DNA from 3 places in the Plantactinospora sonchi genome. Region 1 is predicted to be linked to each of the others. Evidence: riboswitches for the same ligand, from Rfam matches in the RefSeq annotation. Region 1 holds a riboswitch; each other region holds the start of a gene.
The links. Region 1 has a riboswitch for thiamine pyrophosphate ahead of thiE (thiamine phosphate synthase). Riboswitches for the same ligand answer to the same signal wherever they lie in the genome.
Positions count from the first base shown of each region.

Region 2: another riboswitch for thiamine pyrophosphate. It lies ahead of V1633_RS09210 (ECF transporter S component); the one in region 1 lies ahead of thiE (thiamine phosphate synthase).
Region 3: another riboswitch for thiamine pyrophosphate. It lies ahead of V1633_RS33475 (ECF transporter S component); the one in region 1 lies ahead of thiE (thiamine phosphate synthase).

Region 1 covers NZ_JAZGQK010000015.1:44,983-51,667, forward strand. Annotated here, with positions in the region: gene V1633_RS18125 (ThuA domain-containing protein) at 1-3,035, opposite strand, end outside; TPP riboswitch at 3,565-3,673, shown strand; partial or broken gene thiE (thiamine phosphate synthase) at 3,668-4,285, shown strand; gene thiO (glycine oxidase ThiO) at 4,396-5,574, shown strand; gene thiS (sulfur carrier protein ThiS) at 5,595-5,795, shown strand; gene V1633_RS18145 (thiazole synthase) at 5,801-6,607, shown strand; gene V1633_RS18150 (thiamine phosphate synthase) at 6,604-6,685, shown strand, end outside.
Region 2 covers NZ_JAZGQK010000006.1:601,007-607,691, reverse strand. Annotated here, with positions in the region: gene V1633_RS09225 (DUF6328 family protein) at 119-631, opposite strand; gene V1633_RS09220 (SIS domain-containing protein) at 890-1,639, opposite strand; gene V1633_RS09215 (alpha/beta fold hydrolase) at 1,713-2,540, opposite strand; TPP riboswitch at 2,605-2,713, shown strand; gene V1633_RS09210 (ECF transporter S component) at 2,793-3,383, shown strand; gene V1633_RS09205 (ABC transporter ATP-binding protein) at 3,420-4,922, shown strand; gene V1633_RS09200 (energy-coupling factor transporter transmembrane component T family protein) at 4,919-5,719, shown strand; gene V1633_RS09195 (phosphotransferase family protein) at 5,753-6,607, opposite strand.
Region 3 covers NZ_JAZGQK010000037.1:34,030-40,714, reverse strand. Annotated here, with positions in the region: gene V1633_RS33485 (energy-coupling factor transporter transmembrane component T family protein) at 1-750, opposite strand, end outside; gene V1633_RS33480 (ABC transporter ATP-binding protein) at 747-2,249, opposite strand; gene V1633_RS33475 (ECF transporter S component) at 2,286-2,876, opposite strand; TPP riboswitch at 2,956-3,064, opposite strand; gene V1633_RS33470 (alpha/beta fold hydrolase) at 3,129-3,956, shown strand; gene V1633_RS33465 (SIS domain-containing protein) at 4,030-4,779, shown strand; gene V1633_RS33460 (DUF6328 family protein) at 5,038-5,550, shown strand; gene V1633_RS33455 (RNA polymerase sigma factor) at 5,991-6,545, shown strand; gene V1633_RS33450 (EAL domain-containing protein) at 6,542-6,685, shown strand, end outside.

The DNA.
Region 1 (6,685 bases):
GGGTTCTTGGCCACGAAGAAGAGCGGACCGCTCACCGTGCTCGGGCTGGCCAGTTGCGCCGTGACGTCGGCCCAGGTCTGCCAGCCGCCGGTGTTCGGCACACTCGCGGTGGCCAGTAGCGGACCGTCCGCCGCACCGGCCCGTACCTCGATCTGCGCGCCGCCGCCGGCCGAGGAGGCCCGGAACCGGATCGCGTCGATGCCGCTCAGGTTCGCCGGGTCGAACGACCAGTAGTCGCCGTCCTCGATGAAGGCGATGTTCTGGAAACCACCCTGGGGATCGCTGGTCGCCTGGCTCTGCACCCCGGGGTCACCGGTGCCGACCCCGCCGGGGGCGCGGCCGGTGGCGGCGAAGTACTCCGCCTGCTTGCGCTTCGGCTGCAGCACCTCGATCGCCCGGCCGGTCAGCGCGGCCGAGCCGCCGGCGCCGCCACCGTCGGTGTACGTCGCCTCGAAGACCGCGAAGATGTCCGCGTCCTCACCGTGTCCGGCGGCCAGCGAGGTCTGCACCAGGCCGGTGCAGCCGGTGTACTCGTCGAGCGGGTGGGCGTGCTTGTCGTGGCCCAGGAAGTACTGCAACTTCACCCGGTCGCAGTCGATCGTCCCGTCCTCCGGGTCGGTCACCTTGACCGTGTAACGCACCTGGTCGCCCCAGTAGAAGAAACCACCCTCCGGCGGGAACTCGATGGTCACCGTCGGGGCGGTGTTCCCGACCGTGACCGGGACGTTCGCCACCGCGGTACGGCCGCTGTCGTTGGTGACGGTGAGCTGGGCGTTGTAGTTGCCCGGCGCGGCGTACGTGTGCGTCGGGTTGGCCTCGGTCGAGCTGCCGCCGTCCCCGAACGTCCAGGCGTAGGTGATCGGGCCACCGTCCGGGTCGCGGGAGCCCTCGCTGGAGAAGGCGACGGTCAGCGGCGACGGGCCGGAGGTCGGGTCGCCGGTTCCGACCGCGATCGGGGCCCGGTCACCGGCGATGTACTCGATCCGGTAGATCCCCGAGTTGTCGTTGTTGCCGCCGAAGCCGCTGCCCCACTCGATCAGGTAGAGCGCGCCGTCCGGCCCGAACTCGAAGTCCATCGGCCGGACGAAGGTCATCCCGGCGAGCAACTGGTTGATGTCCACCAGCGACCTGCCGTCCTGGCTGACCTGGAAGGTGTACATCTTGTTCTGGTTCCACTCGCCGAACATCGCCTTGCCGTCGAAGTACGCCGGCCACTTGCGCTCGGAGGGGTTCTCCGGGTCGTACCGGTAGACCGGTCCGCCCATCGGTGCCCCGCCGCCACCCAGCTCGGGGAACTCGGGGTTGCCGTTGTAGTCGTAGTCGACGGTGGCCGGGATCGCCGGCGGCAGGTTGGTCAGACCGGTGTTGTTCGGCGAGTTGTTCACCGGCGCGGCACAGTCGTACGCCGGGCCGGCCGGCCCGGACGGGAAGGTGAACTCCCGGTACGCGACGTTGGCGCCGACGCAGTACGGCCAGCCGTAGTTGCCGGCCTGCCCGACGATGTTCCACTCCACCGTGTTGCCCGGTCCGCGGTCCGGGTTCGCCGCGCCGGCGTCCGGGCCGTAGTCCGCCACGTACAGGGTGTCGGTGCCGGGGTCGACGCCGATCCGGAACGGGTTCCGGAAGCCCATCGCGAAGATCTCCGGCCGGGTCTTCTCCGTGCCCGGCGGGAACAGGTTCCCGGCCGGGACGGTGTACGTGCCGTCGTCCTCCGGGTGGATCCGGATCACCTTGCCACGCAGGTCGTTGGTGTTGCCGGAGGTGCGCTGGGCGTCGTAGTCCTGCCGGCCGGTCCGCTCGTCGAGCGGGCTGTAGCCGTTCGACTCGAACGGGTTGGTGTTGTCCCCGGTGGCCAGGTAGAGGTTGCCCGCGCTGTCGAACGCCATGCTGCCGCCCGCGTGGCAGCAGGTGTTGCGCTGGGTGGTGACGGTCAGCACGACCTTCTCGCTGGCCGGGTCGAGGGTGTCGCCGACGACGGTGAACCGGGAGAGGAAGTTGTGCGGGGTGCCGTCGTTGGGCGCGTAGTAGAGGTACACCCATTTGTTGGTGGCGAAGTCGGGGTCGAGCCGGATGCCGATCAGGCCGTCCTCGTTGCCGGTGAAGACGTCGAGGTCGATGGCGGTGACGGTGGTGCCGGTGTCCGGCTTGACGATCTGGACCCGGCCGTCCCGCTCGACGTAGAAGACCCGGCCGTCCGGTGCCACGTCCAGCTCCATCGGGTTGCTGGTGTTGCTGTCCAGCGTCACCTTCTCGAAGCTGCTGCTCAGCGAGGCGCTGCAGTCGGCGTCGACCACGCCGGCCGCGGTCTGGATGCCGCCGAGCAGGTGGGCCAGGAACTCCGGTTCGGCGTACGACTGCTGGGTGTGTCCACCCGCCGTGTACCAGGCCCGGCCGCCGTCGTAGTCCTGGCACCAGGCGAACGGGTGGTCGTGGCCCATCGCCCCGGAGCCGGGGGAGTAGCTGGTCTCGTCCAGCGAGGCCAGCACGTGTACGTCGGCACGCGGGTTGTCCCGGAAGTTGTACCACTCGTCGTACCGGGACCAGGTGTCCGGCAACGACTTCGTGGACTCGTGCGCGTGGTCCTCGACCTTGACGGTGGCCTGCTGGTTGGCCGGGTGCGACGCGAAGTACGCGCCGACCAGGTCGCCGTACCAGGGCCAGTCGTACTCGGTGTCGGAGGCGGCGTGCACACCGGCGTACCCGCCGCCGGCCTGGATGTACCGTTCGAACGCCGTCTGCTGATCGGCGTCGAGTACGTCACCGGTGGTGGAGAGCCAGACGACCGCCTGGTAGCGGGCCAGGTTCTGCTCGGTGAACGCGCCGGCGTCCTCGGTCGCGTCGACGGTGAAGCCGTGCTCGGTGCCGAGCTGTCGGATGGCGGCGATGCCGGCCGGTATGGAGTCGTGCCGGAATCCCGCGGTCTTGGAGAAGACCAGCACGGAGAAGGGTTCCGCCGGGGCGGGTGCGGGTGCCGGTGCGGGTGCCGCGAGTGGCTGGCCGACCGGAGCGGCCGTGGCCGGGGTACCGACCAGCATCGTGCTGGTCAGGGCTACTGCGGCGGCCGTGCTGAGCAGGGAGCGGGTGAGGGTGCCAGGACGGTGGCCGGGTGCCCGGTCAGTGGTGGGGGTGCCGCGGACGCGGCGCGGGGTTGCCACGAAGGATCTCCTTCGTCCGATGAGGACAACGGGGGATCCCGGGTACGGCTCGCCGAAGGTCCGCCTCGGGGTGCGGGGCCGATCGTGGCCCGCCGAGGCTTCGACCGGCCGGATTCTGCCTTGTCGTTGAACAAATTAGGGCGAGTACCGGGGGTACCGGAATACGGACGCGAGGTTAATTCCGGTAACGGTTGCGTAACGGCAACGGATTTACCGGATAGGACAGTCCAAGTCGATCTTTCGCGCGTCCGACCGGCGGTCGACCGTCGGCGGTCGATGGTCGGCGGCGGCGACCGGGAGCCGGGGGTGGCGCGAAGCAGGGGGCGGAGGACGGATCGATCCGTGCCGGTGCGTGTGCGATCGGTCACGGGTCTTTACGTCAGCGTTACGAAGCGCGTATCGTCGCCGACAAGTGACCCACGGGAGCCCGGTGTACCGGGCTGAGAGGGGGGCTGGAGCCCCCGACCGTCGAACCTGATCCGGGTAATGCCGGCGCAGGGAGGAGCGTTGCCATGTCATCTCTCGCTCGACTCCATCTCATCACCGACACCCGGCCCGGTCGGGATCCACTGTCGACGGTCCGGGCGGCACTCTCCGTGGCCGGACCCGAACTGGCCGTGCAGGTCCGGGTCGAGGACAACACCGACGACCGGGCCGCGTACGAGCTGGCTCGGGAGATCCTCGCGCTGTGCGACGCGTACGGGGCGGCCTGCCTGGTCAACGACCGGCTGCACGTGGCGCTCGCGGTCGGCGCCGTCGGCGCCCACGTCGGCGCCCGTGACCTGCCGGTCGACGTCGCCCGCCGGCTGCTCGGCCCGACGGCGGTGCTCGGCGCGACCGCCCGTGACCCGGAGACCGGCCTGGCGGCGGTCGACGCCGGCGCCAGTTACCTCGGGGTCGGCCCGTGTTACGCCACCCGGACCAAGGACGGACTGCCGGATCCGATCGGCCCGGCCGGGATCCGCCGGGTCGCCTCGGCGGTGCCGGTCCCGGTGATCGCGATCGGCGGGATCACCGCCGCCCAGGTGTCGGCGTTGCGCGCCGCCGGGGCGTACGGCGTGGCGGTGGTCGGCGCGCTCTCCGTCGCCGTCGACCCGGCCCGGGCCACCGCCGAACTGCTCGCCGCGCTGCGTGCGCCGCTGCCGGCCGACCCCACCCCGGAAGCCGCCGCCGCGGCCGAGATCGACCGAAGTTCGCCACCCGGTGGAGGCGCCAGCGCGCCCTCCGCCGGAGTGGCGACGTGCTGACCGGCGGCTGTCCCGACGTAGCGGTGATCGGCGCCGGCCCGGTCGGGCTGGCCACCGCCTGGCGGTGCGCCGAACGGGGTATGCGGGTCACCGTCTACGACCCGAACCCCGGCTCGGGTGCCGCCGACGTCGCCGCCGGCATGCTCGCCCCGGTCTCCGAGGCACACTTCGGCGAGCGGGCGCTGACCGGCCTGCTGGTCGCCTCGGCCGCCCGGTGGCCCGACTTCGCCGCGGGGTTGACCGACCGGACCGGACTCGACCTGGGCTACCGCACCGAGGGCACCCTCTCGGTCGCGGTCACCTCCGACGACCTGGCCGAGGCGGAACGGCTCTGGGCGTACCAGCGGGAACTCGGCCTGCCGATCACCCGGCTGCGGCCGGCGGAACTGCGCGACCGCGAGCCGCTGCTGGCGACCCGGTTGCGCGGCGGCGCGTTCGCGGCCGGCGACCACCAGGTGGATCCGCGTCGGCTGGTGGCGGCGCTGCGGGCCGCGGTAGCCGCCGCCGGGGTGACGGTGGTGGCCCGACCGGTCACCACGCTCGACGAGGTGGCCGCGACCGCGGCGCGGGTGGTGGTCGCGGCCGGCTGCGGCACGGCCGGACTGACCGGTCTGCCGGTCCGCCCGGTGAAGGGGCAGGTCCTCCGGCTGCGCGCGCCCGGCGGTGCCGCGCCCGGCTTCCGGCACGTCATCGACGGGTACGTCGACGGTCGAGGCGTCTACCTGGTACCCCGCCTCGACGGTGAGGTGGTGGTCGGTGCCACCGTCGAAGAACGCGCCGACCTCGACGTCACCGCCTCAGGTGTGCTGGAACTGCTCCGCGCCGCCACCGAACTGCTGCCCGAACTCGGCGAGTACCACCTGGTGGAGGCACGGGCCGGACTGCGCCCCGGCACGCCGGACAACGCGCCGCTGATCGGCCCGCTGCCCGGCCGGCCGGAGGTGCTGGTGGCCGCCGGCCACTACCGGCACGGCATCGTGCTCACCCCGCTCACCGCCGACCTGGTCGCCGACCTGCTGACGACCGGCGTGACCGATCCACTGCTCGCCCCGTTCGCCCCGGACCGCTTCGGGTCACCGGACCCTGTCCGGGCCGAGCCGGTCCGGTCCGACCCGGTCCGGTCCGACCCGGAGGTCGGTGTCGGGCCGGGTGGGCGGCCCGAATCCGCGTAGTCCCCGAGCCGGGAGGAACCATGGAACTGACCGTGAACGGAGTCGGGCACCGGCTGCCCGGCGAGAAGACCCTGGCCGACCTGGTCACCGAACTGACCCCGGAGAGCCGGGGCGTGGCGGTGGCGGTGAACGGCGAGGTGGTGCCGCGTACCGGCTGGCCGGCGCGGGTGCTGCGGGACGGGGACCGGGTCGAGGTGCTGACCGCGGCCCAGGGCGGGTGAACGCGATGACCACCGTGGCGACCCCCGGGGAAACCGCCGTCGACGAGTTCCGGCTCGGCGGCGAGACGTTCCGGTCCCGACTCATCCTCGGCACCGGCGGAGCCAGCAGCCCGTACGCGCTGGAGCAGGCGATCCGGGCCAGTGGCACCGAACTCGTCACCGTCGCGCTGCGCCGGATCGACAGCGGCGCGACGATGGGCGGCGGACTGCTCGACGTCCTCGCCCGGTGCGGCGTACGGCTGCTGCCGAACACCGCCGGCTGTCGTACCGCCGCCGAGGCGGTGACCACGGCACACCTGGCCCGGGAGGCGTTCGACACCTCGTGGGTGAAGCTCGAGGTGATCGGTGACGAGCGCACCCTGCTGCCGGACGCGGTCGAACTGGTCGTCGCCGCCGAACGACTGGTCGCCGACGGGTTCACCGTGCTGCCGTACACCACCGACGACCCGGTGCTGGCCCGACGGCTCGCCGACCTCGGCTGCGCCGCGGTGATGCCGGCCGGCGCGCCGATCGGCTCCGGGCTCGGCATCGGCAACCCGCACCAGATCCGGCTGCTCCGACAGGCCGTCGACGTGCCGGTGATCCTGGACGCCGGGATCGGCACCGCCTCCGACGCGGCGCTGGCGATGGAACTCGGCTGTGACGGGGTGCTGCTGGCCAGTGCGGTGACCCGGGCCGCCGACCCGGTACGGATGGCCACCGCGATGCGGTACGCCGTCGAGGCCGGCCGGCTGGCCGCCGGAGCCGGCCGGATCCCCCGCCGGTTCCACGCCCTGGCGTCCACCCCGGACGACGGACGGCCCGACCTGTGACCGGGACCGGAGCCCCGACGGGTACGCCAGCGGGGATCGTGGTGGTGACCGACCGCAGGCAGGCGCGCCGGCCACTTC
Region 2 (6,685 bases), on a different contig from region 1:
GAGCGTAGTACTTCAATACTTCGGAGTGTTGGCAGTCTCGTCCACGGTCGATTGGCGGGCGGAACCGGTCGCGACGCGCCGACGGGCGGGGTGGACCACGGGGCGCCGCGAGCCGTTCTCAGGCCCCGACCACCTCGTCCCGGTCGGGAAACTCGCCCTCGCCCTCCTCGTCGTCGGGCTCACCCCAGTTCCGACGCAGCCACGGCAGCCCGACCCAGAAGGTCAGGAACCATGCGCCGGTCAGCCCACTGAGCACCAGCGCCACCCCTCGGGGCAGGACGAAGTCCGTGATCAGCAGCACCGAGCTGACCATCGCGATCAACATGAAGGCCAGACCACCGGTTGCCACGGCATGGGCGAACCGGACCAGCTCCGGCTTGCGCCCCTGCCGGAAAAGCGCCCGGTGGAACGCGACCGGAGAGATGATCAACGCGGTCGCGGCGGCCGCGGCGATCAACGCGACGATGTACGTGTCCTTCTGGAACTCGGTGGCCCGGGGAAAACCGTTGCTGAACGGCAGGGTGAGCAGAAACGCGAAAAGGATCTGGACACCGGTCTGCGCCACCCGCAGCTCCTGGAGCAGGTCGGTGAAGTTGCGCTGCCAGCGCTGCTTCTCGGTCTCGACACTCACCCAGCCACCTCCGCTGCCACCGCCACACCCGTTCGTCGGAATCGAGTGCGGAGCAGTGTGCCCCGCATCGACGTACCCGAAACGCGAGTCCGGTTCGTCATGCTTCGGCCCGGACGTCCCGACGTCGCCATCGATTCCGGTTCAGGTGGCGCCCCTGCCGCGCCCGATCCGGCCGACGGCCGCCGGCCGGATCACGACAGACGGGTTCGCTACCTCGGGTTCGGGCCCCACCCCGTCCCCGACCTCGGGCTCCACCGGTCAGGAGCCGCGCCGGATCCGGCCCGCGTACCGGGCCTCCAGCACCTTGTTGTGCTCGTCGCCGGTAGGGATGTTGGCCGACAGGTAGACCGGTGGTGTCTCCCCCGCCTCGATCAGCCGGGCCACCACCTCGACGGTGATCTGCTGGGCGAGCAGCGCGGCGGTGATCGACGAGACGGCGCCGACCGCGCCGCCACCGGGCAGCGGCAACGTCGCGTCGCCGTACGGGGCACCGTTGTCCAGCACCACGTCGGCCAGGTCACCGAGCCTGCGCCCGGAGGGATGCCGGGACGGTACGCCGGCCGAGTGCTCCGCCGAGGTGATCGCGATCAGCGCGTGTCCACGCTCCTTCACCAGGGCGGCGAACTCGACGATCGTGCCGTTCACGCCCGAGTTGGAGGCGATCACGAAGATGTCCGGCGGCTGGACCGGAGCCAGTTCCAGCAGCCGACGGGCCACCGTGGGGTCACGTTCGAGGGTCGGGCCGAGGATGTCCGCCGGCGCACCGCCGTACAGCACCAGGTCACGCAGGGCGATCCGGTTCGTCGGGACCAGTCCACCGGCCCGGCCGGCGATCTCCATCGAGAGCGCCTCCGAGTGGCCGGTGCCGAACGCGTGCACCACGCCGCCGGCCCGGAGCGCCGTGGTGACCAGGTCGGCCGCCCGGCGTACGTTGTCCCGCTGCCCCGCCGCCACCCGGGTCATCAGCCCGGTCACGACCTCCAGGTAGCCCTCCGCGCTCAGTGTCACCTGTCCACGTCCCTTCGCCCCACTGTCGATCATGCGGTCCGTGTCGACGATGCCATGCCCGGCCCCCGAGGGCTCACCGTGTGCCGAGTATCCGGGACAGTACGGCGTCGGCGAGCGCCTCCGTCGCCTCCTCCGGTACCCAGTGCCCGATCCCGGCCAGCGGTACGAAGCGGTAGTCGCCGGTGACGTGGTCGGCGCAGTTCCGGGCCGCGACCGGACCCACCGCCACGTCGGCGTCGCCCCAGACGAACGTGGTCGGCACCACCACCGGCCCGGTCTTGGCCAGGCCCTCCGTCGACATCGCCCGGTACCAGTTCAACGCGGCGGTCAGCGCACCGGGCTCGCGCAGCGGCGCGACGTACCGGTCGATCCGGTCCTCGGGCAGGCCGCTGAGCACCCGACGCAGCACCGCCGCCCCGTCGGCGAGCAGGACGTGCTCGGCCTTGCCGGTCTCCCGGAAGAGCTGCATGTACGCCGAGCGGGACCGCTGGTCCGGGTCCTCCGCGATCGCCCGTGCGAAGGCGGTCGGATGCGGTACGGAGACCGCGGTCAGGGTACGGACCCGGTCCTGGTGGTCGGCGGCGAGCCGCCAGGCGACCGCCGCACCCCAGTCGTGCCCCACCACGTGCGCCGCGGGCAGGTCGAGCGCGTCGAGCACCGCCACCGCGTCGGCGACCAGTTCGGTCAGCTGGTACGCCGCGACCTCGGTCGGCCGCGCCTGCGGCGAGTAGCCCCGCTGGTCCAGGACGAGGCTGCGCAGCCCCGCCGCGTGCAGGGCCGGCAGCAGGTCGTCCCATTGCGCGCCACGCTGGGGGAAACCGTGCAGCAGCAGGACGGGCTCGCCGTCCGCCGGGCCACCGGTGTGCAGGTCGAAGGTCAGGTCCCGGACGGTGATCCGCATGACCCGACCCTAGTCGTGGCTATCGGCGCGGACGGATCCGGTGCTAGCGTTCGCGAAACAACTGCACATCCGACAGGGGAGCGCGCAGCGCTGAGAGTGCGGGCAGACACGCCCGCAGACCCTCGAACCTGATCTGGGTAATGCCAGCGCAGGGAGTTCGGTCGAGTCTCCAGCCACGCCACGGTCCGGGCCCACCCGGACCGTGGCGTGCGTTCCGCCCCTGGATCGCCAAGCGACTGGGAGGCATCACCCATGAAAGAGTCCGGCAGCACCGGATGGCGGACCGTCGACATCGTCGTCGCCTCGGTCATCGCGGTCGCCTTCGGCGTCATCTTCTGGGCCTGGAACCTGGTCTGGGGCGCCACCGAGGGCGCCTTCACCTTCTTTCCGCCGGCCCAGGCGGTCATCTACGGCGTCTGGCTGGTGCCGGGGGTGCTCGGCGGCCTGGTGATCCGCAAGCCGGGCGCGGCTCTGTACTGCGAGTTCCTCGCCGCGTTCGTCTCGGTGATGCTCGGCAGCCAGTGGGGCACGATGGCCGTCCTCCAGGGCCTCTTCCAGGGTGTCGGCGCCGAACTGGCCTTCCTGGCCTTCGGCTACCGCCTGTTCCGGCTGCCGGTCGCGGTGCTCTCCGGCGCCCTGGCCGGGCTCGCCGCCGCGATCTTCGACCAGATCCGCTACTACTCGGAGAGCGACTTCGCCTCGTTCCGGCTGCCGGTCTTTGTCATCACCGTGGTCAGCTCGGCGATCATCGCCGGCGTCGGCGGCTGGGCGCTGACCCGGGCGTTGGCCCAGACCGGCGTACTGGACCGTTTCCCGGCCGGCCGGGACCGGGCCCCGGTCTGAGCAGGGCCACCCGATGACGGAGCGGACGGTGTCACGGTGAGCGCGGTCGAGCTGCGCGGCTTCGGCTGGCGGCACGCCGGACGCCGGGCCTGGGCGGTCCGTGACGTCGACCTGCGGATCGAGCACGGTGAGCGGGTCCTGCTGCTCGGGGCCTCCGGGGCCGGCAAGAGCACCCTGCTGGCGGCACTCGCCGGCCTGCTCGCCGAGGACTCCGGTGAGCAGGCCGGCAGCGTCGAGATCGACGGGCTGGACCCGCGCAAGGCCCGGGAGCGGGTCGGCGTCGTCTTCCAGGACCCGCAGACCCAACTGGTGATGGCCCGGGCCGGTGACGACGTGGCGTTCGGCCTGGAGAACCGGGGAGTTCCGGCGGCGGAGATCTGGCCCCGGGTCGCCGAGGCCCTGGACCGGGTCGGCTTCCCGTACCGGCCGGACCGGTCCACCAGCGCACTCTCCGGCGGTGAGCAGCAACGGCTCGCCCTGGCCGGGGTGCTCGCCCTGCGCCCGGGACTGCTGCTGCTCGACGAGCCGACCGCCAACCTGGATCCGGCGGGCGCCGCCCTGGTCCGAGGCGCGATCGGCGCCGCACTGGACGCCGACACCACGCTGATCCTGGTCGAGCACCGGGTGGCGGAGGCGCTGCCGCTGGTCGACCGGGTCGTCGTGCTGGAACCGGGTGGCGGGGTCCGGGCCGACGGGCCGCCGGCCGAGGTGTTCGCGACGCACGGGGCCGAGCTGGCCGCCGCCGGGGTCTGGGTGCCCGGTCCGCCGCCGGCGCCCCGCCGGTCCACCTCCCCGGCCGGGGAGGTGCTGCTCACCGCCGAGCGGCTCGGCCTGCCACCGCGGCTGGCCCCGGCCGACCTGACCGTACGCGCCGGCGAGGCGCTCGCCGTGCTCGGACCGAACGGCGCCGGCAAGTCGACCCTCGCCCTGCTCCTCGGCGGTCTGCTCAAGCCCGGCACCGGCACCCTCCGGGCGACCCCGGCACTCGCCGGCCGGTACGCGGACAGCCCACCGCACCGCTGGCGGGCACCGGTGCTGGCGCAACGGATCGGTTCGGTCTTCCAGGATCCGGAGCACCAGTTCGTCACCGGCACGGTACGGGCGGAACTGGCGCTCGGCCCACGTCGGGCCGGCCGTTCCGAGGCCGAGGTGTCGTCCACCGTGGACGAGTTGCTCTCCCGGCTCCGGCTGGACCAGTTGGCCGCCGCCAACCCGTACACCCTCTCCGGTGGGCAGGCGCGGCGGCTCAGCGTGGCGACCGCGCTGGCCACCGCGCCCCGGCTGCTGATCCTGGACGAGCCGACGTTCGGCCAGGACCGGCGGACCTGGCTGGAGCTGGTCGAGCTGCTCGCCGGGCTGCGCGACACCGGGCACGGCGTCGTCGCGGTCACCCACGACGCGGACTTTGTCACCGCCCTGGCCGACCGGACGTGGCGGCTCGGTGCTGATGCGGCGCCAACCGCCGCGCCGACGGTGCGCAGGGACGGCGATCCGGCACCGACGGTGCCGACGGACGATCCGCGGCCGGTGTCGGGATGATCCCGTACCCGATGGTCACCGCGCCCGCCGCGCCGCTGGCCCGACGTAACCCGGTGGCGAAGCTCGCCGCCGCGCTGCTCTTCTCGGTGCCGCTGCTCGCCACCCTCGACCCGCTCGTCCCGTCCCTGGCCATCGCGGTGGAACTGCTGGCCGCGCCGCTGTTCGGCGTCTCCTACCGACTGCTTGCCCGACGTGCCTGGCCACTGCTGTTCAGCGCGCTCGGCGTCCTGGTCACGATGCTGCTCTTCGCCGCCGAGCGGACCGGTGACGTCCTCGTCTCCGCCGGTCCGCTGCTGGTCACCACCGGGGTGCTCGGTACCGGCCTGGGGCTGGCGCTGCGGGTGATCGCGGTCGCGCTGCCCGGGGTACTGGTCTTCGCCACCACCGACCCGACCGATCTCGCCGACGCGCTGGTGCAGAACGCCAAGGCCCCACCGAGGTTCGCGATCGGCGCCCTGGCCGCGTTCCGGCTGGTGCCGCTGCTCGGGATGGAATGGCGGATGATCAGCATGGCCCGGCGGGCCCGGGGCGTGGACGCCGGGCGCAACCCGCTGGCCCGGCTGCGGCTCTTCGGCTCGACGGCGTTCACGCTGCTGGTCGGGGCGATCCGGCGGGGCACCCGGTTGGCCACCGCGATGGACGCCCGCGGCTTCGACTCCGGCGTCCCGCGTACGTCGGCCCGGCGACAACACTTCACCGGGGCGGACACCGTCCTGGTCGTCGGGGCGGTGGTACTCGCCGCAGCCATCCTCGCGACCAGCGTGGTACTCGGCACGTACCGGCCGCTGATCGGCTGAGCCCGTGGCAGACCGCCGGCGAGCCGTCACGGCTCACCGGAACAACCAGTCGAGCGCGGCCAGCGACTTGTCGACGTAGCGGAGGTCGTCGGTCTCCAGCCCGTACGCGAGGTCCTCGATAACCGAACACCGGGCGTAGAAGACAGCGCGCTGCCGTAGCGCCGCGTCATCGGCATGGTAGCGGCACAGGGCCGCGTCCAGCGCGACCGGACCGAGGTCGCGGTAGAGCAGACCGAAGTCGTAGGCCGGGTCGACGAACGCCGCGTCGCCCCAGTCGATGACGCCGGTCACCGTGCCGTGCACGGGATCGACGAGCAGATGCTCGATGCCCAGGTCGTTGTGGGAGAAGACCAGGGGGTACCCGCCGGACGGCGGTGCGGTGGCCACGAACGCCTCGATGGCGGCACGGTGGATCTCCGGCACCCGCGCCGACACCGCCTCGTAGTGGTCGCCCGCCTCCGCCAGCCACTCTTCCGGCGGTGAGTCGTCCGGCACGGCCACCGCCGCGAGTCGTTCGGTGCCGGTCGTATGGAGCGCGGCGAGGAGTTCTCCGACCATGGCGCCGACCGACTCCCGATGCGCCGAGCGCCACGACGGCGAAAGCTCAAGCAGCGGACGACCACGCAGTTTCACGTAGGCCAGGCAGCCCAACTCGGGGACGGCGAACGCCGGCACCGGTACGGGCAGCGGGGAGACCCCGGCGACGGCGGTCAACAGCCGCGCCTCCCGCGCCACCTCGGCGGCGTCCTCGGCCCTCCTGACGAGCCGCACGACCAACTCGTCGTTGACCTCGTACGCGACGTTGTCGGCGCCCTCGCCCAGCAGGACGACCGTCCGGGGCACGTACCCGGGCAGATGCGCCGCCACCAGATCACGGATCTCGTCCATGTGGGACATCATCCCCAGGCTGTGCCAGACACCGGACGTCCGGTCCGGACCGTCATCCGACCTGGCTGACCCGGGGGG
Region 3 (6,685 bases), on a different contig from region 1:
GGCTGCGGCGAGTACCACCGCCCCGACGACCAGGACGGTGTCCGCCCCGGTGAAGTGTTGTCGCCGGGCCGACGTACGCGGGACGCCGGAGTCGAAGCCGCGGGCGTCCATCGCGGTGGCCAACCGGGTGCCCCGCCGGATCGCCCCGACCAGCAGCGTGAACGCCGTCGAGCCGAAGAGCCGCAGCCGGGCCAGCGGGTTGCGCCCGGCGTCCACGCCCCGGGCCCGCCGGGCCATGCTGATCATCCGCCATTCCATCCCGAGCAGCGGCACCAGCCGGAACGCGGCCAGGGCGCCGATCGCGAACCTCGGTGGGGCCTTGGCGTTCTGCACCAGCGCGTCGGCGAGATCGGTCGGGTCGGTGGTGGCGAAGACCAGTACCCCGGGCAGCGCGACCGCGATCACCCGCAGCGCCAGCCCCAGGCCGGTACCGAGCACCCCGGTGGTGACCAGCAGCGGACCGGCGGAGACGAGGACGTCACCGGTCCGCTCGGCGGCGAAGAGCAGCATCGTGACCAGGACGCCGAGCGCGCTGAACAGCAGTGGCCAGGCACGTCGGGCAAGCAGTCGGTAGGAGACGCCGAACAGCGGCGCGGCCAGCAGTTCCACCGCGATGGCCAGGGACGGGACGAGCGGGTCGAGGGTGGCGAGCAGCGGCACCGAGAAGAGCAGCGCGGCGGCGAGCTTCGCCACCGGGTTACGTCGGGCCAGCGGCGCGGCGGGCGCGGTGACCATCGGGTACGGGATCATCCCGACACCGGCCGCGGATCGTCCGTCGGCACCGTCGGTGCCGGATCGCCGTCCCTGCGCACCGTCGGCGCGGCGGTTGGCGCCGCATCAGCACCGAGCCGCCACGTCCGGTCGGCCAGGGCGGTGACAAAGTCCGCGTCGTGGGTGACCGCGACGACGCCGTGCCCGGTGTCGCGCAGCCCGGCGAGCAGCTCGACCAGCTCCAGCCAGGTCCGCCGGTCCTGGCCGAACGTCGGCTCGTCCAGGATCAGCAGCCGGGGCGCGGTGGCCAGCGCGGTCGCCACGCTGAGCCGCCGCGCCTGCCCACCGGAGAGGGTGTACGGGTTGGCGGCGGCCAACTGGTCCAGCCGGAGCCGGGAGAGCAACTCGTCCACGGTGGACGACACCTCGGCCTCGGAACGGCCGGCCCGACGTGGGCCGAGCGCCAGTTCCGCCCGTACCGTGCCGGTGACGAACTGGTGCTCCGGATCCTGGAAGACCGAACCGATCCGTTGCGCCAGCACCGGTGCCCGCCAGCGGTGCGGTGGGCTGTCCGCGTACCGGCCGGCGAGTGCCGGGGTCGCCCGGAGGGTGCCGGTGCCGGGCTTGAGCAGACCGCCGAGGAGCAGGGCGAGGGTCGACTTGCCGGCGCCGTTCGGTCCGAGCACGGCGAGCGCCTCGCCGGCGCGTACGGTCAGGTCGGCCGGGGCCAGCCGCGGTGGCAGGCCGAGCCGCTCGGCGGTGAGCAGCACCTCCCCGGCCGGGGAGGTGGACCGGCGGGGCGCCGGCGGCGGACCGGGCACCCAGACCCCGGCGGCGGCCAGCTCGGCCCCGTGCGTCGCGAACACCTCGGCCGGCGGCCCGTCGGCCCGGACCCCGCCACCCGGTTCCAGCACGACGACCCGGTCGACCAGCGGCAGCGCCTCCGCCACCCGGTGCTCGACCAGGATCAGCGTGGTGTCGGCGTCCAGTGCGGCGCCGATCGCGCCTCGGACCAGGGCGGCGCCCGCCGGATCCAGGTTGGCGGTCGGCTCGTCGAGCAGCAGCAGTCCCGGGCGCAGGGCGAGCACCCCGGCCAGGGCGAGCCGTTGCTGCTCACCGCCGGAGAGTGCGCTGGTGGACCGGTCCGGCCGGTACGGGAAGCCGACCCGGTCCAGGGCCTCGGCGACCCGGGGCCAGATCTCCGCCGCCGGAACTCCCCGGTTCTCCAGGCCGAACGCCACGTCGTCACCGGCCCGGGCCATCACCAGTTGGGTCTGCGGGTCCTGGAAGACGACGCCGACCCGCTCCCGGGCCTTGCGCGGGTCCAGCCCGTCGATCTCGACGCTGCCGGCCTGCTCACCGGAGTCCTCGGCGAGCAGGCCGGCGAGTGCCGCCAGCAGGGTGCTCTTGCCGGCCCCGGAGGCCCCGAGCAGCAGGACCCGCTCACCGTGCTCGATCCGCAGGTCGACGTCACGGACCGCCCAGGCCCGGCGTCCGGCGTGCCGCCAGCCGAAGCCGCGCAGCTCGACCGCGCTCACCGTGACACCGTCCGCTCCGTCATCGGGTGGCCCTGCTCAGACCGGGGCCCGGTCCCGGCCGGCCGGGAAACGGTCCAGTACGCCGGTCTGGGCCAACGCCCGGGTCAGCGCCCAGCCGCCGACGCCGGCGATGATCGCCGAGCTGACCACGGTGATGACAAAGACCGGCAGCCGGAACGAGGCGAAGTCGCTCTCCGAGTAGTAGCGGATCTGGTCGAAGATCGCGGCGGCGAGCCCGGCCAGGGCGCCGGAGAGCACCGCGACCGGCAGCCGGAACAGGCGGTAGCCGAAGGCCAGGAAGGCCAGTTCGGCGCCGACACCCTGGAAGAGGCCCTGGAGGACGGCCATCGTGCCCCACTGGCTGCCGAGCATCACCGAGACGAACGCGGCGAGGAACTCGCAGTACAGAGCCGCGCCCGGCTTGCGGATCACCAGGCCGCCGAGCACCCCCGGCACCAGCCAGACGCCGTAGATGACCGCCTGGGCCGGCGGAAAGAAGGTGAAGGCGCCCTCGGTGGCGCCCCAGACCAGGTTCCAGGCCCAGAAGATGACGCCGAAGGCGACCGCGATGACCGAGGCGACGACGATGTCGACGGTCCGCCATCCGGTGCTGCCGGACTCTTTCATGGGTGATGCCTCCCAGTCGCTTGGCGATCCAGGGGCGGAACGCACGCCACGGTCCGGGTGGGCCCGGACCGTGGCGTGGCTGGAGACTCGACCGAACTCCCTGCGCTGGCATTACCCAGATCAGGTTCGAGGGTCTGCGGGCGTGTCTGCCCGCACTCTCAGCGCTGCGCGCTCCCCTGTCGGATGTGCAGTTGTTTCGCGAACGCTAGCACCGGATCCGTCCGCGCCGATAGCCACGACTAGGGTCGGGTCATGCGGATCACCGTCCGGGACCTGACCTTCGACCTGCACACCGGTGGCCCGGCGGACGGCGAGCCCGTCCTGCTGCTGCACGGTTTCCCCCAGCGTGGCGCGCAATGGGACGACCTGCTGCCGGCCCTGCACGCGGCGGGGCTGCGCAGCCTCGTCCTGGACCAGCGGGGCTACTCGCCGCAGGCGCGGCCGACCGAGGTCGCGGCGTACCAGCTGACCGAACTGGTCGCCGACGCGGTGGCGGTGCTCGACGCGCTCGACCTGCCCGCGGCGCACGTGGTGGGGCACGACTGGGGTGCGGCGGTCGCCTGGCGGCTCGCCGCCGACCACCAGGACCGGGTCCGTACCCTGACCGCGGTCTCCGTACCGCATCCGACCGCCTTCGCACGGGCGATCGCGGAGGACCCGGACCAGCGGTCCCGCTCGGCGTACATGCAGCTCTTCCGGGAGACCGGCAAGGCCGAGCACGTCCTGCTCGCCGACGGGGCGGCGGTGCTGCGTCGGGTGCTCAGCGGCCTGCCCGAGGACCGGATCGACCGGTACGTCGCGCCGCTGCGCGAGCCCGGTGCGCTGACCGCCGCGTTGAACTGGTACCGGGCGATGTCGACGGAGGGCCTGGCCAAGACCGGGCCGGTGGTGGTGCCGACCACGTTCGTCTGGGGCGACGCCGACGTGGCGGTGGGTCCGGTCGCGGCCCGGAACTGCGCCGACCACGTCACCGGCGACTACCGCTTCGTACCGCTGGCCGGGATCGGGCACTGGGTACCGGAGGAGGCGACGGAGGCGCTCGCCGACGCCGTACTGTCCCGGATACTCGGCACACGGTGAGCCCTCGGGGGCCGGGCATGGCATCGTCGACACGGACCGCATGATCGACAGTGGGGCGAAGGGACGTGGACAGGTGACACTGAGCGCGGAGGGCTACCTGGAGGTCGTGACCGGGCTGATGACCCGGGTGGCGGCGGGGCAGCGGGACAACGTACGCCGGGCGGCCGACCTGGTCACCACGGCGCTCCGGGCCGGCGGCGTGGTGCACGCGTTCGGCACCGGCCACTCGGAGGCGCTCTCGATGGAGATCGCCGGCCGGGCCGGTGGACTGGTCCCGACGAACCGGATCGCCCTGCGTGACCTGGTGCTGTACGGCGGTGCGCCGGCGGACATCCTCGGCCCGACCCTCGAACGTGACCCCACGGTGGCCCGTCGGCTGCTGGAACTGGCTCCGGTCCAGCCGCCGGACATCTTCGTGATCGCCTCCAACTCGGGCGTGAACGGCACGATCGTCGAGTTCGCCGCCCTGGTGAAGGAGCGTGGACACGCGCTGATCGCGATCACCTCGGCGGAGCACTCGGCCGGCGTACCGTCCCGGCATCCCTCCGGGCGCAGGCTCGGTGACCTGGCCGACGTGGTGCTGGACAACGGTGCCCCGTACGGCGACGCGACGTTGCCGCTGCCCGGTGGCGGCGCGGTCGGCGCCGTCTCGTCGATCACCGCCGCGCTGCTCGCCCAGCAGATCACCGTCGAGGTGGTGGCCCGGCTGATCGAGGCGGGGGAGACACCACCGGTCTACCTGTCGGCCAACATCCCTACCGGCGACGAGCACAACAAGGTGCTGGAGGCCCGGTACGCGGGCCGGATCCGGCGCGGCTCCTGACCGGTGGAGCCCGAGGTCGGGGACGGGGTGGGGCCCGAACCCGAGGTAGCGAACCCGTCTGTCGTGATCCGGCCGGCGGCCGTCGGCCGGATCGGGCGCGGCAGGGGCGCCACCTGAACCGGAATCGATGGCGACGTCGGGACGTCCGGGCCGAAGCATGACGAACCGGACTCGCGTTTCGGGTACGTCGATGCGGGGCACACTGCTCCGCACTCGATTCCGACGAACGGGTGTGGCGGTGGCAGCGGAGGTGGCTGGGTGAGTGTCGAGACCGAGAAGCAGCGCTGGCAGCGCAACTTCACCGACCTGCTCCAGGAGCTGCGGGTGGCGCAGACCGGTGTCCAGATCCTTTTCGCGTTTCTGCTCACCCTGCCGTTCAGCAACGGTTTTCCCCGGGCCACCGAGTTCCAGAAGGACACGTACATCGTCGCGTTGATCGCCGCGGCCGCCGCGACCGCGTTGATCATCTCTCCGGTCGCGTTCCACCGGGCGCTTTTCCGGCAGGGGCGCAAGCCGGAGCTGGTCCGGTTCGCCCATGCCGTGGCAACCGGTGGTCTGGCCTTCATGTTGATCGCGATGGTCAGCTCGGTGCTGCTGATCACGGACTTCGTCCTGCCCCGAGGGGTGGCGCTGGTGCTCAGTGGGCTGACCGGCGCATGGTTCCTGACCTTCTGGGTCGGGCTGCCGTGGCTGCGTCGGAACTGGGGTGAGCCCGACGACGAGGAGGGCGAGGGCGAGTTTCCCGACCGGGACGAGGTGGTCGGGGCCTGAGAACGGCTCGCGGCGCCCCGTGGTCCACCCCGCCCGTCGGCGCGTCGCGACCGGTTCCGCCCGCCAATCGACCGTGGACGAGACTGCCAACACTCCGAAGTATTGAAGTACTACGCTCCGCGATCCATACTGGACAGTATCCAACCTCGTATGATCTGGTTCTCTCCATTGACCGATCATCCGAGGTATCGCAGGTGGGCGTCGTCTATTCGATCATCGTCATCCTGAGCTCCGCGCGTCGCCGCCGACATCACCGTCATTGACGGAGAGTTATACGGGGAACGACACCTACGGAGACGAGAGACGAGAATGGATCACCTGCAGGGGGGGTTGCACGCCGGGGACCCGGTGGCAGCTGTGGCGGGGCCGTTCGGGGGAGCGGGACGCGGACCAGGAGGGGGCGGGACGGCGTGAGGGGGCACGGCAAGGCGGCAGTACGGGTGGAGTCCGGCACTCGGTTGGGGGACCGGGAACAGACCGACCTGGACGTCGGTTTCGAGGAGTTCTGCCAGCAGAACTTCGTGCTGGTGGAGCGTTTCCTGCTGTATCAGTGTCCGGACCCGGGTGTGGTCGAGGACGCCGTACTGGAGGCGTTTGTCGCCGCCCGCGCCGAGTGGGACCAGATCCGTGGCTACCGGAAGCCGTTGGCCTGGGTGGTGCAGACCGCCCGGCACAGGTTGTCGATCGTCCGGCGGCGCGCGGCGGCGGAGCAGGGTGGACCGGATGTCCTGTCGGCCGGGCCACCGGACGAACCGCTGGCCGGCTCGGCCGCCGTGGCCCGCGAACTGCTCCAGGGTTGGCTGCGACAACTGCCACCACGTCAGGCGGAGGTCCTCGCGCTGGCTCTCGACGGATGGTCCGATCAGGAGATCGCCCGGGTGCTCGGTGTCGCGTACCGCACCGCGCGCAGCTACCGGCGACAGGCGCGGCGCCGGCTCCGTGAGGTCGCCGAGCGGGCGGACCTTCCCGAGGGCGAGGCGCGGGGAGGGCGATGAACCTGGACGAGGTTCTCGCCCTGGCCGGTGCGGGCGGTCTGAGTGAACTGGAACGGGCCCGGGCCCGCCGGGCGACCCGGCGGATCCAGCAGGAGTACCAGCGCGCCGAGTCCGCAGGCGTCGACCCGATCAGCGACGTC